DNA from 3 places in the Paenibacillus sp. PK3_47 genome. Region 3 is predicted to be linked to each of the others. Evidence: riboswitches for the same ligand, from Rfam matches in the RefSeq annotation. Region 3 holds a riboswitch; each other region holds the start of a gene.

Region 1 (3,277 bases), 1.9 Mb from region 3:
CTGATCATTAATGACTTCAATCTTCACCCAGTTGCCGAGTCCTGCCGCCCTGGCAAGCCTGGCGATCCGCACGGCTTCTTCCGCGGTGCGGGCCCCTGAAGTGTTGGGAAGCAGCGTCATATGCTCCGGAATATGGCTGATGATATTGTCGTTACTCTGCGGATCAACCCGGCGCAGGGCAACAGTGATGACCTGTGATCCCGAGCGGGCAATCACTTCAGGAATAAGGGTGTTCCGGCTGTATTTGCCGGTCCCGATGAACAGTCTGCTGGATAAAGTAACGCCGCCTATAATTAATGGGTCTTGCACATGCATGTTATCGCCTCCTGAGAATAGTTGGATTAACCCCCGCCGACAAAATGTACAAGCTCTATACGGTCACCTTCGTTAAGCTGTGTATCTCCATAAATATCCCTGCCGACAATTTCACCGTTCAGCTCCACAAGAATCAGCCTTCCTTCCCACTCCGGCCTGCCAAGCAGATCGGCTACAGTTCTGCAGCTGTCTTCTATGTCAGCCGTTTTACCGTTAATGATCAGGTTCATGCCTACTCACCTCCTTTGCCGGTATGCCATCTTAGTCGCTGGCCGTTGTCTGCGGCCCACCGGTATGCCCGGCCGGCAGCGGCAGGATCTGCCGCGCTGCCTATACCGGACATTACGGCAATTCCTGCCGCGCCCTCCTGCAGAATCTCTCCGGCATTATCCGGCCGGATTCCGCCGACCGCAATCAGCGGAATGCTGCTGCTGCTGACGGCTTCGCGCAGCTGGCGCAGCCCGCGTGCAGCCTGCCCGGGCTTGCAGGCTGAAGGGAATACATGCCCGTACAGGCAGTAATCTGCGCCCTCAAGTCCCGCCTCTGCGGCTTCAGCGGGAGAATGCACCGATACGCCTATCCGCAGGCCCGGAGCGGCAGCACGCGCCGCAGCTGGCCGCAGGCTGTGCCAGGCCAGCTGGACCCCGCCCGCACCTGCTGCCAGTGCCACATCTATCCGGTCATTGATGACCAGTTTGCCGGCAGGAACCCCCGTCCTGATTAGCCCCTCCGCCAGCGCGAACAAATCCCGTGCAGACATTGATTTTTCGCGTAAGTGAATGTAATCCGTCAGCGGGTGAACTGCTGAAGCGATTTCAATTAACCGGGCTGCTTCCATTTTCCCGTCCGATATCCAGTGTATCTCTGCCAACTTCCAGCCCTCCTTACGGACAAACATTATCAGGCACCTGAACGCAAAAAGACCGCCCCCGTCAGGAGGCAGTCTGGAATATACAGAGACAATGAGCCTGTGATAAGCTCTGCTGCAGTATTCTTGTCCACTTCCCTCCGCTGGTATAAACCAGATCAGGTTCAAAGGGTCCGGACATTGCGTCCGTCTCAGCCTTGCGGCACCCCTAGTGAATAACATTATGCTGTTGCTGTTAACGCTTCATATACTAACATAATATTCCTGACAGGGCTATCTTTTTATGATGCGGGACGCTGGCGGCTAAGCAGGACCAAGTATCCAGCAGACGGCTTAGTTGCCCTTGGGGAATACCCCTTGTGGCTAAACTCGTCCGGGGATACCAGCTGACCATAAACCTTATGTCCGCTTAGCGTAAACGGGCCATTGTACTCGAAAAAACGAGTACATTGGGTAGCTGCGAACAGGCACGTGGTCATTGTACTCCAAAAAACGAGTACATTGGGTAGCTGCGAGCAGGCACGTGGTTGTTGTACTCGAAAAAACGAGTACAATTGGGCCGCTGGGAGCAGTTACGTGCCCTTTGTACTCGAAAAAACGAGTACATTGGGCTGCTGTGAGCGGATACGTGCCCTTTGTACTCGAAAAAACGAGTACATTGGGCTGCTGTGAAGAGAAGGCCTTCGTCACTTTGCAATAGCATATCTATTTTCAGCTGATACAGAACCGCTTGTCTCTGTAAACTTTTCCAGTTTGCGGTTGAATTCCATCACTCCATATGCCTAAAGCCATAAATAATATAGCAGACCTCAGGGGTCCGCTATTTCCAAGCCGTTGAGAAAGTCTCGACAACCTTATGTATGTGATTTGATTTCATATGACACCGCATTAACGATTGCCGGCTCCAACCATCACCTCACGCGCACCAGAACCTATTAATGACTTGGAAAGGCTAACGCTAACGGACCCTAGATCCGTTATTTTGCGCTAGAGGTGTGTTTTGAAATCCTAACGGACTCTGGATCCGTTATTTCATCCGCAAGGGCTTAATTTACCCCTCATTTAGCAGAATAAAGGAACGACGGTCCGTTAGCGATGGAAACGGGGTGAATTTCAGTAAATAACGGACGCAGTGTCCGTTAGCGTGTGAAAGAGGACGACGTGGCAGTGAACGGATGCAGCGTACGTTAGCGTGCGAAAGAGATTGAGGCAGTTAATGGATGCAGTGTCCGTTAACGTGCGAAAGAGAACGAGGCAGTTAACGAACGCAGTCCGTTAGCGTGTGAAAGAGGACGTGGCAGTGAACGGGACGGATGCAGCGTACGATAGTGCGAAAGAGATTGAGGCAGTTAATGGATCCAGTGTCCGTTAACGTGCGAAAGAGAACGAGGCAGTTAACGAACGCAGTCCGTTAGCGTGTGAAAGAGGACGTGGCAGTTAACGGGACGGACGCAGCTTCCGTTAGCGCGCGAAAGAAGACGAGGCAGTGAACGGGACGGATGCAGCTTCCGTTAGCGCGCGAAAGAAGACGAGGCAGTGAACGGGACGGATGCAGCGTACGCAGACATGGAAACACAGCAAAGAAATCCAAGACCATTAAAAGAGTTCGATTTCTCAACACTCTGAAAAGAGCGGACCCCAAGGGTCCGCTCTCTATCGTTACCAGGCTTAACAGCCGGCTGTTAACCGTTAATAATCTCGCCGCCGTTCACGTGGATAACCTGACCGCTGACATAGGATGAATCATCAGAAGCCAGATAGACATAGGCAGGTGCCAGCTCTTCCGGCTGTCCCGGACGTTTCATCGGCTGGGTTGCACCAAATTCGCTGACCTTCTCCGCATCAAAAGTGGACGGGATCAGCGGTGTCCAGATTGGACCCGGCGCTACCGCATTGACGCGGATGCCCTTCTCAGCCAGATTCATCGACAGAGCGCGCGTAAAGCTGAGAATCGCACCTTTGGTGGACGAATAGTCCAGCAGCTGCGGGCTGCCGCGGTAAGCGGTAATAGACGTCGTGTTGATGATGGTAGAACCTTTTTTCAGATGCGGCATTGCCGCTTTGGTCAAATAGAACATGGAGAAAATATTCGTA
Region 2 (3,277 bases), 2.5 Mb from region 3:
TGAGCTCCCGCTGCCGGAGTACGCAGAGGCTCCTCTTATGCATCTTCAAAGCTGCATCGGGCGGGTGGTCGATCTTATCGAGGAGTATGCGGAGCTGCTGCTGATGATAAAATCGGAGTTTACCGGCAAAAAGCAGCTGACCCAGTTTGAGCACCCCTTTTTCCGGCGGCTGAATGACATTATGGCGAAGCTGCTGCGCAGAGCCAGGGACAACGGGGAGATAATCGGCATTGATCCGCATTTTGGAGCTACCGCACTCGTCGCTGTCCTCAGCCCGGATCTTTATCTATACCAGCAAAAGGTGCACGGCGCTACGAAAGAGGAAATTACCCGGGGAATTATGACGCTGTTTGTGAGCGGACTGCAGAAGGCTGAGGTTGCCGGGCAGGGTAACAAAGAGCGCTAATATCTCGAGGTTAGCTCAGGTACGCATGTGCTTATGTGTTTATGTGCTCATGTGCCCAGGTGCAGGTGTGCTTCAATGTCTGGTTGTAATTAGTGCACTAGATTCCGGCTATTTGGCGGCAAAATCGCCTTTTGATGCATTTCATGCAGCAGATTTCTTAATTTCAGGCTTATAACACCTATTTGATCTTATGCTGCTGTACAAAATACAACCGCTTCAGATTTCCTGGCCAAATACGGAGTTTCTAATGCACAAAATGCAGCTGTTGAGGCCCAAGTTTTGGTGGGGGTGGCAGGTGAGGGCTGCAGGGACGCTTGCAGATCAGGCTAAGTGGAATTTCTCCATCTAATCCTCCGATAAATACCGGTATTACGGAACTAGCGGGAAAAACTCCACTTAAATGTACTGGATTCGTCTATTAACGCCTCTTTTCGTCAAAATAGCTGGAGTATTTCCAACTAAAGCTCACAAATGATGAAAACGGACAAAATGAAGTGGAGAAAATCCAACTAAGCCCTTCTAATTCCACCGTACAAAGGGATCCGTAACATCCCGCTCTTTACAAGGCGTAAAAATATGGTATATTAATTAGCGATTGTGAATTTAATAGGACCTGCTATTTCACTAGGGGAGTCGGCCGACTGAGACGGAGCTTAAGCTCCGGACCCTTGGAACCTGATCTGGATCATACCAGCGGAGGGAAGTGGAGCGGAATTGTGCATCAGTGCGCGTCATGCGCCTTATCTGACTGTATCTGTTCAGACCCATTCATTTCCTCCGGAGATGGATGGGTCTTTATTGTGTTTGCAGTTATGAATTAGATGTTCAGGAGGTGCCAGCGAATGATTGCGATCGATGATCTGTCCTACGCTTACGGGACGGCGGGAGCGCCGGTGTTCTCCCGGCTTTCCCTGCAGATCCGCCAAGGAGAGTTCATTTCTCTGATTGGCGCCAGCGGCTGCGGCAAAAGTACGCTTTTCAAAATCATTGCCGGTCTCCTTGAGCCGTCCGCAGGAGCTGTCAGCGTTAACGGAAGGCGTTCAGCGGCTGCCCGTGAACGGCTCGGACATATCTCCTACATGCCCCAGCAGGATTTGCTGCTGCCCTGGAGAACGGTGCTGGACAACTGCCTTTTACCCTGGGAGCTGAAGAAGGACGGCAGCAGGCAGGCGGCTGTTATGCGGATTCGCGAAATGCTGGACCGGTTCGGCATGGCTGGTACAGAGAACGCCTATCCGTCGGAATTATCGGGCGGAATGCGCCAGCGGATCGCCCTTTTGCGCACCATTGCCGCCGGCAATGAACTCCTGCTGCTGGATGAACCGTTCGGGGCGCTGGATGCCATTACCAAACGCGAGATGCACCGCTGGCTGCTGGCGCTCTGGAGCGGATTACATCAGACTGTACTGTTCATTACTCATGATCTGGAAGAGGCGCTCCTGCTTAGCGACCGGATCTATCTGATGACAGGCGGGACCTGCGGGGGAATGCAGGAAATGAACGTGGAGCTGCCGCGGCCAAGACATTACAGAATGAATTATGAGCCGGAGTTCGTAGCCTTACGGGAAGAACTCGAACGGAGACTGTATGACAGCCATAAAATTTAGACAAATACTCCAGGCCTACGGTCCTGCTGTCCTGCTTGTCCTCCTCATTCTTGCGGTATGGGAGACGGCGGCACGGGCTCAAGCATTGCCTCCATTTATTTTGCCGGCCCCTTCCGCAATTGTCTCGGCACTCATTGAGCACAGGCAGCTTCTGTTCGGGGAGCATTTACCTGCCACGCTTCAGGAAACGCTGCTTGGTTTGGCATTGGCCGCAGGCTGCGGAACTGTGCTCGGCATCGGAATGCATATGTATGTGCTGCTCGAAAAAGCGGTTTATCCCCTGCTGATTGTCAGCCAGACGATTCCGATGATTGCCCTTTCCCCTATTTTCATCATGTGGTTCGGATACTCCCTGTGGGGCAAGCTCGCTGTCGTGTTCCTGACCGCCTTCTTCCCGGTAGCCGTCGCTGCTTATGACGGGCTGAACAAAAGCGGCGGCCAGTACAAGGAGCTGCTGCAGACACTGGGCGCTAACCGCTGGCAGATCCTGATCAAGACTCAAATTCCGCCTGCGCTGCCTGGTTATTTTTCCGGACTCAAGCTTGCAGCTGTCTACAGTGTTATCGGGGCTACAATCGGGGAGTGGCTTGGGGGCAGCCGGGGGCTCGGATATTTCAGCCGGCGAATGGCCGGAACACTGCAAAGTGCGGAAATGTTCGCTGCGGTGCTTCTGTTGTCCGTATTGGGCGTTGTTTTGTTTCTAAGCATGGCCATGCTCGAAAAATTCATATTGAGGAAAAGAGGGATTTACCGATGATACATAGCCGCAGTAAAAAAAGCCAAAAAACCGCACTGCGCTGTACCCTGCTCTTTTGTGCACTGCTCTTGATGAACGGATGCGGTACCGCTGCTGACCCTGAAGCTTCCGGGCAATCCTCCGGAAACAGTACAGGACAGAACCGGAAGCTGACAATTATGCTCGACTGGTATCCCAACGCGGTGCATTCCTTTCTGTATGCTGCCCGGGAGAAAGGTTATTTTGCCGAAGAAGGCCTGGATGTAGAGATTCAGATGCCTGCTGACAGCAATGATGCACTGAAGCTGGTTGCCTCAGGCAAGGTGGATCTGGCGCTCAGTTATCAGCCGCAGGTGCTGATGGCGCGTGCAGAACAAATCCCGGTACAATCGCTTGCTGCCCTGGTAAGGCATCCGCTGAATCACCTGCTCGTTCCGCAGGACAGCGGAATCACCAGTCCCAAGGATCTTGCCGGAAAAAACGCCGGGTATTCCTCCATCCCCCTGTACGAAGCCATGCTGCGCACCA
Region 3 (3,277 bases):
CTCGTGCATCTGCCGGACCACTTCAAGCAGCTCGGTGATTTCACCTTCCATCGTTGTTTCCAGCGGATGAACCTGGTGCTTCACGCCCGACTTTTGAATGACCTCAATAGCTTTGTCCACGTAAGGAATAGAATCCTCGCCGTTTGGTGTTTTTGGAATCACTTGAATGCTAAGCAGTGTGTTTGCCATAATAATCAGTCCTCTCAGTATAATGGTGAAGCAAATTAGTTATTAATCAGATCAGCAATGCATCATTCCGCCGGCAAAAATTCATTCGTAAACGCACTTTCTGCATCCAGCGGCTGCTCCAGCAGCTTCAGGTCATACATCCAGTCCGCGTAATTCTGCCAGACTTCCGTCTTTTGCTCTCCCCAGCGGGCGGCATCGTCCTTGTATTTCGGGCTGAGCCATTTCTGGCTGGCCAGGACAAGCTCGGGATCAAGATCAGGTACAGCTTTGGTTAGAATCGCAGCGGCTTCCTCCGGATTATCGATGGCGTACTGATACCCTTTCGACGTAGCCTGAAGGAATGCCTTTACCAGCTCCGGATTATCGGATATCACCTTCTCGCTTGTCGTCAGCACCGGTGTATAGTAGTCGAGCTGCGGCGCATAATCCTTGAGGTACAGCATGTCGAGCGGTTCGCCCCGCAGTTCAGCTTCCACCCCGGTCCAGGCGTAGAAGATCCAGGCGAAATCAATATCCCGCTTCACGGCGGTAAAATAATCGGCTTCTCCGATATTCACCAGCTTGACCTTGGTTACATCGCCGCCTTCAGGGTCCATGATCGCTTTCATGGCCGCTTCTTCGGCCGGTGAGCCCCAGCCGCCGTAAGTCTTGCCCTCAAAATCCTTAGGCGAAGTGATATTGCGGTCCTTCGGTGCCGCAAATCCCGATGTATTATGCTGGATGATGGCGGCAATCGAAACGAGCGGCACGTTCTGCAGACGGGCCAGCGTCAGCGCCTCCTGGGCGCTGATGCCGAATGCGGCTTCGCCCGAAGTAACCATAGTATCGGCACCGGCTGCTCCGGGGGATACGATCTCTACATCAAGCCCGGCTTCCTCGTAATAGCCGAGGTCTTTGGCTGCATAGAGGCCGGTATGATTCGTATTAGGTGTCCAGTCCAGTGCGACCTTGACCGGTGTCAGCGCTGCCGGTGCATCTGTCCCGGCCTCCGCTGCTTCAGGAGCAGCAGTGCTGTTCCCCGTATTGTTCGAAGCAGACGTGCTGTTGTTGCCGCCGTTAGAACCGCATCCGGCGGTAACTGCAGCCAGAATACAGATGAGGCAGAGCATCATTACTTTTTTGACTCCCATTTCGCTTGTTCTCTCCTTTTCAGCAATCCCTGGCCTTCCAGATTCAGAATAATCCATACCAAAAAGCGCCCCGGAGACCGGGACGCTATCACGCTTGCGCAAGGGCTCAGGCCGCACTAAGGCCTTAAGCACATCAATTCCTACGCTGGCATTATCCAGATCAGGTATAAGGGTCAGTATCTTACGGGATACAATCTCAGCCGGCCATCTCCAGCACCCCTGGTTCTATGAAGTTACGGGTATTGCACTATTCTTACGCTGTATTATAGACGCCTGTTCCGGAGTTGTCCAGTAGCAACGCTGTCAATCCTGGCTGTACCGGCGTTTCCGGCGCCGGCTGCGGATTCCGGTCCACAGCTCTCTCAGAGTCAGGACAAGGCTGACTGCAATGCCGGTGAAGGTGATGAAGAGGGCGATATATTCAAACACGGAGTAATCCTGAAGCTTGCTCCAGTCTATGTTTCCTTTTAAATCCTCAATGACCTGGTTCATTCCGTAAATGCCGCTGATCACTGTAAATACAGTCAGGAAGAACAGCAGGGTATCCCGGCGTTTGGCCTGATATTTGTCCTGGTACTGGAACAGGTCATTCAAGGTGGATTTTACCTCATCAAAAAGGGCATCATTGCCGTAGACCTTGCGCAGCTGGAAAAAAATCTCCCGGCCCTGCGACTGCGAAATCAGCTCCAGAAAATAAAACTTGGCTGAAAACTTGTTGATCAGGAAAATCAGTGTCTCAATCTCGTCATTATCATGGTTAATGCGCAGACGGGAGTGCATGTTGGCCAGCTTGAGCAGGACGATCTTGTGGAATAAGCTTAGCAGCAGCCCGTAATAATATTCACCGTACATCTGGTTGGCAAGCCGCGTGGCAATTTTCCCGTCCGCCCGTGACAGGCAGCAGAACGTCTGATCATTTGTTACATAGTAGGTGTCCGGCCCCCAGCGGTTATATACATGCCCCCTGCAGTATTCACTGATGTAATCCGGATCGCTTGCACTGATGTAAGGGTTGCCGTGTTTATCCATTCCGTCCAGCTGCGAGGCGCGGAAGCACAGCTCATCGGTAAGCTCATCCGCATCATCCTGCCGCTCAAAACCATAGAAGGCCTGAACAAGCATCCGCTCATCGACGAAAAAAGGAAGGGTCTCAAAATATGCGCCATGAATTTCAGAAGAATCCATAAAGTTATCCAGTCCGTCTACGAGATGCCTGAACACAAAGTCTTCGACCTGCTCGTAAAGCTTGCCGTCACAGTGAATATGGGCTGTCGAATCCCAGCTGGATACATCCTCCAGCGTACGGAAGCGGTCAGCGAACTCCATGACTGTGCTGAACGGCAGCGATTCCTCCTCCAGCCGGACACGTATGGTTAAGAAGCCGAGCTGGAAGGGACAGAGAAATATATCTGTCGAGAGCACGCGGAACGGTACAGACTCCTGGGTCATCTCTAATACACACGACAGATCGTTTACCCGGGAAAACCGGCGGAAGGAATCCGCGTCTTTTTCCCGCGGAAAGAGCACATGGGCTGCAAAGGGCAGATAGCTGCGTTCCATCATTTCATGGGAAACACAGTAGCCATCGCCGTAATAGGCATCTTCCAGCTCTTTATTATCGAGAAAAAAACGGGTATATCCATCATCCTGAAGGTGACGGATGAGCGTTGTATCTTCCCCGTCCTTGATGGAAAAAGGGAAGATGAACTGCAGCAGTGCGGTATGTAATGCCGGTTCTGAGGTTGAGGAGAATGGCCTGGACATAGCGGTTTCCAGCCTCCTTTATTCTCGTATTTTTATGAATGCATTCCATTATATTACCCCAAATTCCTTGATTCCAAGCTCTATCAGGATAACCTCATCTTTGTAAAGGCATTCACGGAAATGACCCGGATTCAAGATGAACCGGACGGGTACACTATATTAGATACAGCTTCACGACAACTTAAAGCCTGCAG

The links. A riboswitch is a leader RNA that binds a small molecule or an ion and turns the genes downstream of it on or off. The one in region 3 is predicted to bind thiamine pyrophosphate.
Region 1: it holds a riboswitch for thiamine pyrophosphate, as region 3 does, so the genes downstream of both, C2I18_RS21870 (thiamine phosphate synthase) here and C2I18_RS13865 (ABC transporter substrate-binding protein) in region 3, are expected to answer to the same signal.
Region 2: it holds a riboswitch for thiamine pyrophosphate, as region 3 does, so the genes downstream of both, C2I18_RS24615 (ABC transporter ATP-binding protein) here and C2I18_RS13865 (ABC transporter substrate-binding protein) in region 3, are expected to answer to the same signal.

The regions. Positions count from the first base shown of each region.
Region 1 is NZ_CP026029.1:5,036,568-5,039,844, reverse strand. Features, by position in the region: gene C2I18_RS21880 (thiazole synthase) at 1-309, opposite strand, end outside; gene thiS (sulfur carrier protein ThiS) at 342-545, opposite strand; gene C2I18_RS21870 (thiamine phosphate synthase) at 548-1,186, opposite strand; TPP riboswitch at 1,302-1,403, opposite strand; gene C2I18_RS21865 (SDR family oxidoreductase) at 2,866-3,277, opposite strand, start outside.
Region 2 is NZ_CP026029.1:5,661,047-5,664,323, reverse strand. Features, by position in the region: gene C2I18_RS24620 (TetR/AcrR family transcriptional regulator) at 1-406, shown strand, start outside; TPP riboswitch at 1,023-1,125, shown strand; gene C2I18_RS24615 (ABC transporter ATP-binding protein) at 1,249-2,013, shown strand; gene C2I18_RS24610 (ABC transporter permease) at 1,994-2,770, shown strand; gene C2I18_RS24605 (ABC transporter substrate-binding protein) at 2,767-3,277, shown strand, end outside.
Region 3 is NZ_CP026029.1:3,121,040-3,124,316, forward strand. Features, by position in the region: gene C2I18_RS13860 (MTH1187 family thiamine-binding protein) at 1-189, opposite strand, end outside; gene C2I18_RS13865 (ABC transporter substrate-binding protein) at 252-1,319, opposite strand; TPP riboswitch at 1,439-1,550, opposite strand; gene C2I18_RS13870 (hypothetical protein) at 1,623-3,083, opposite strand.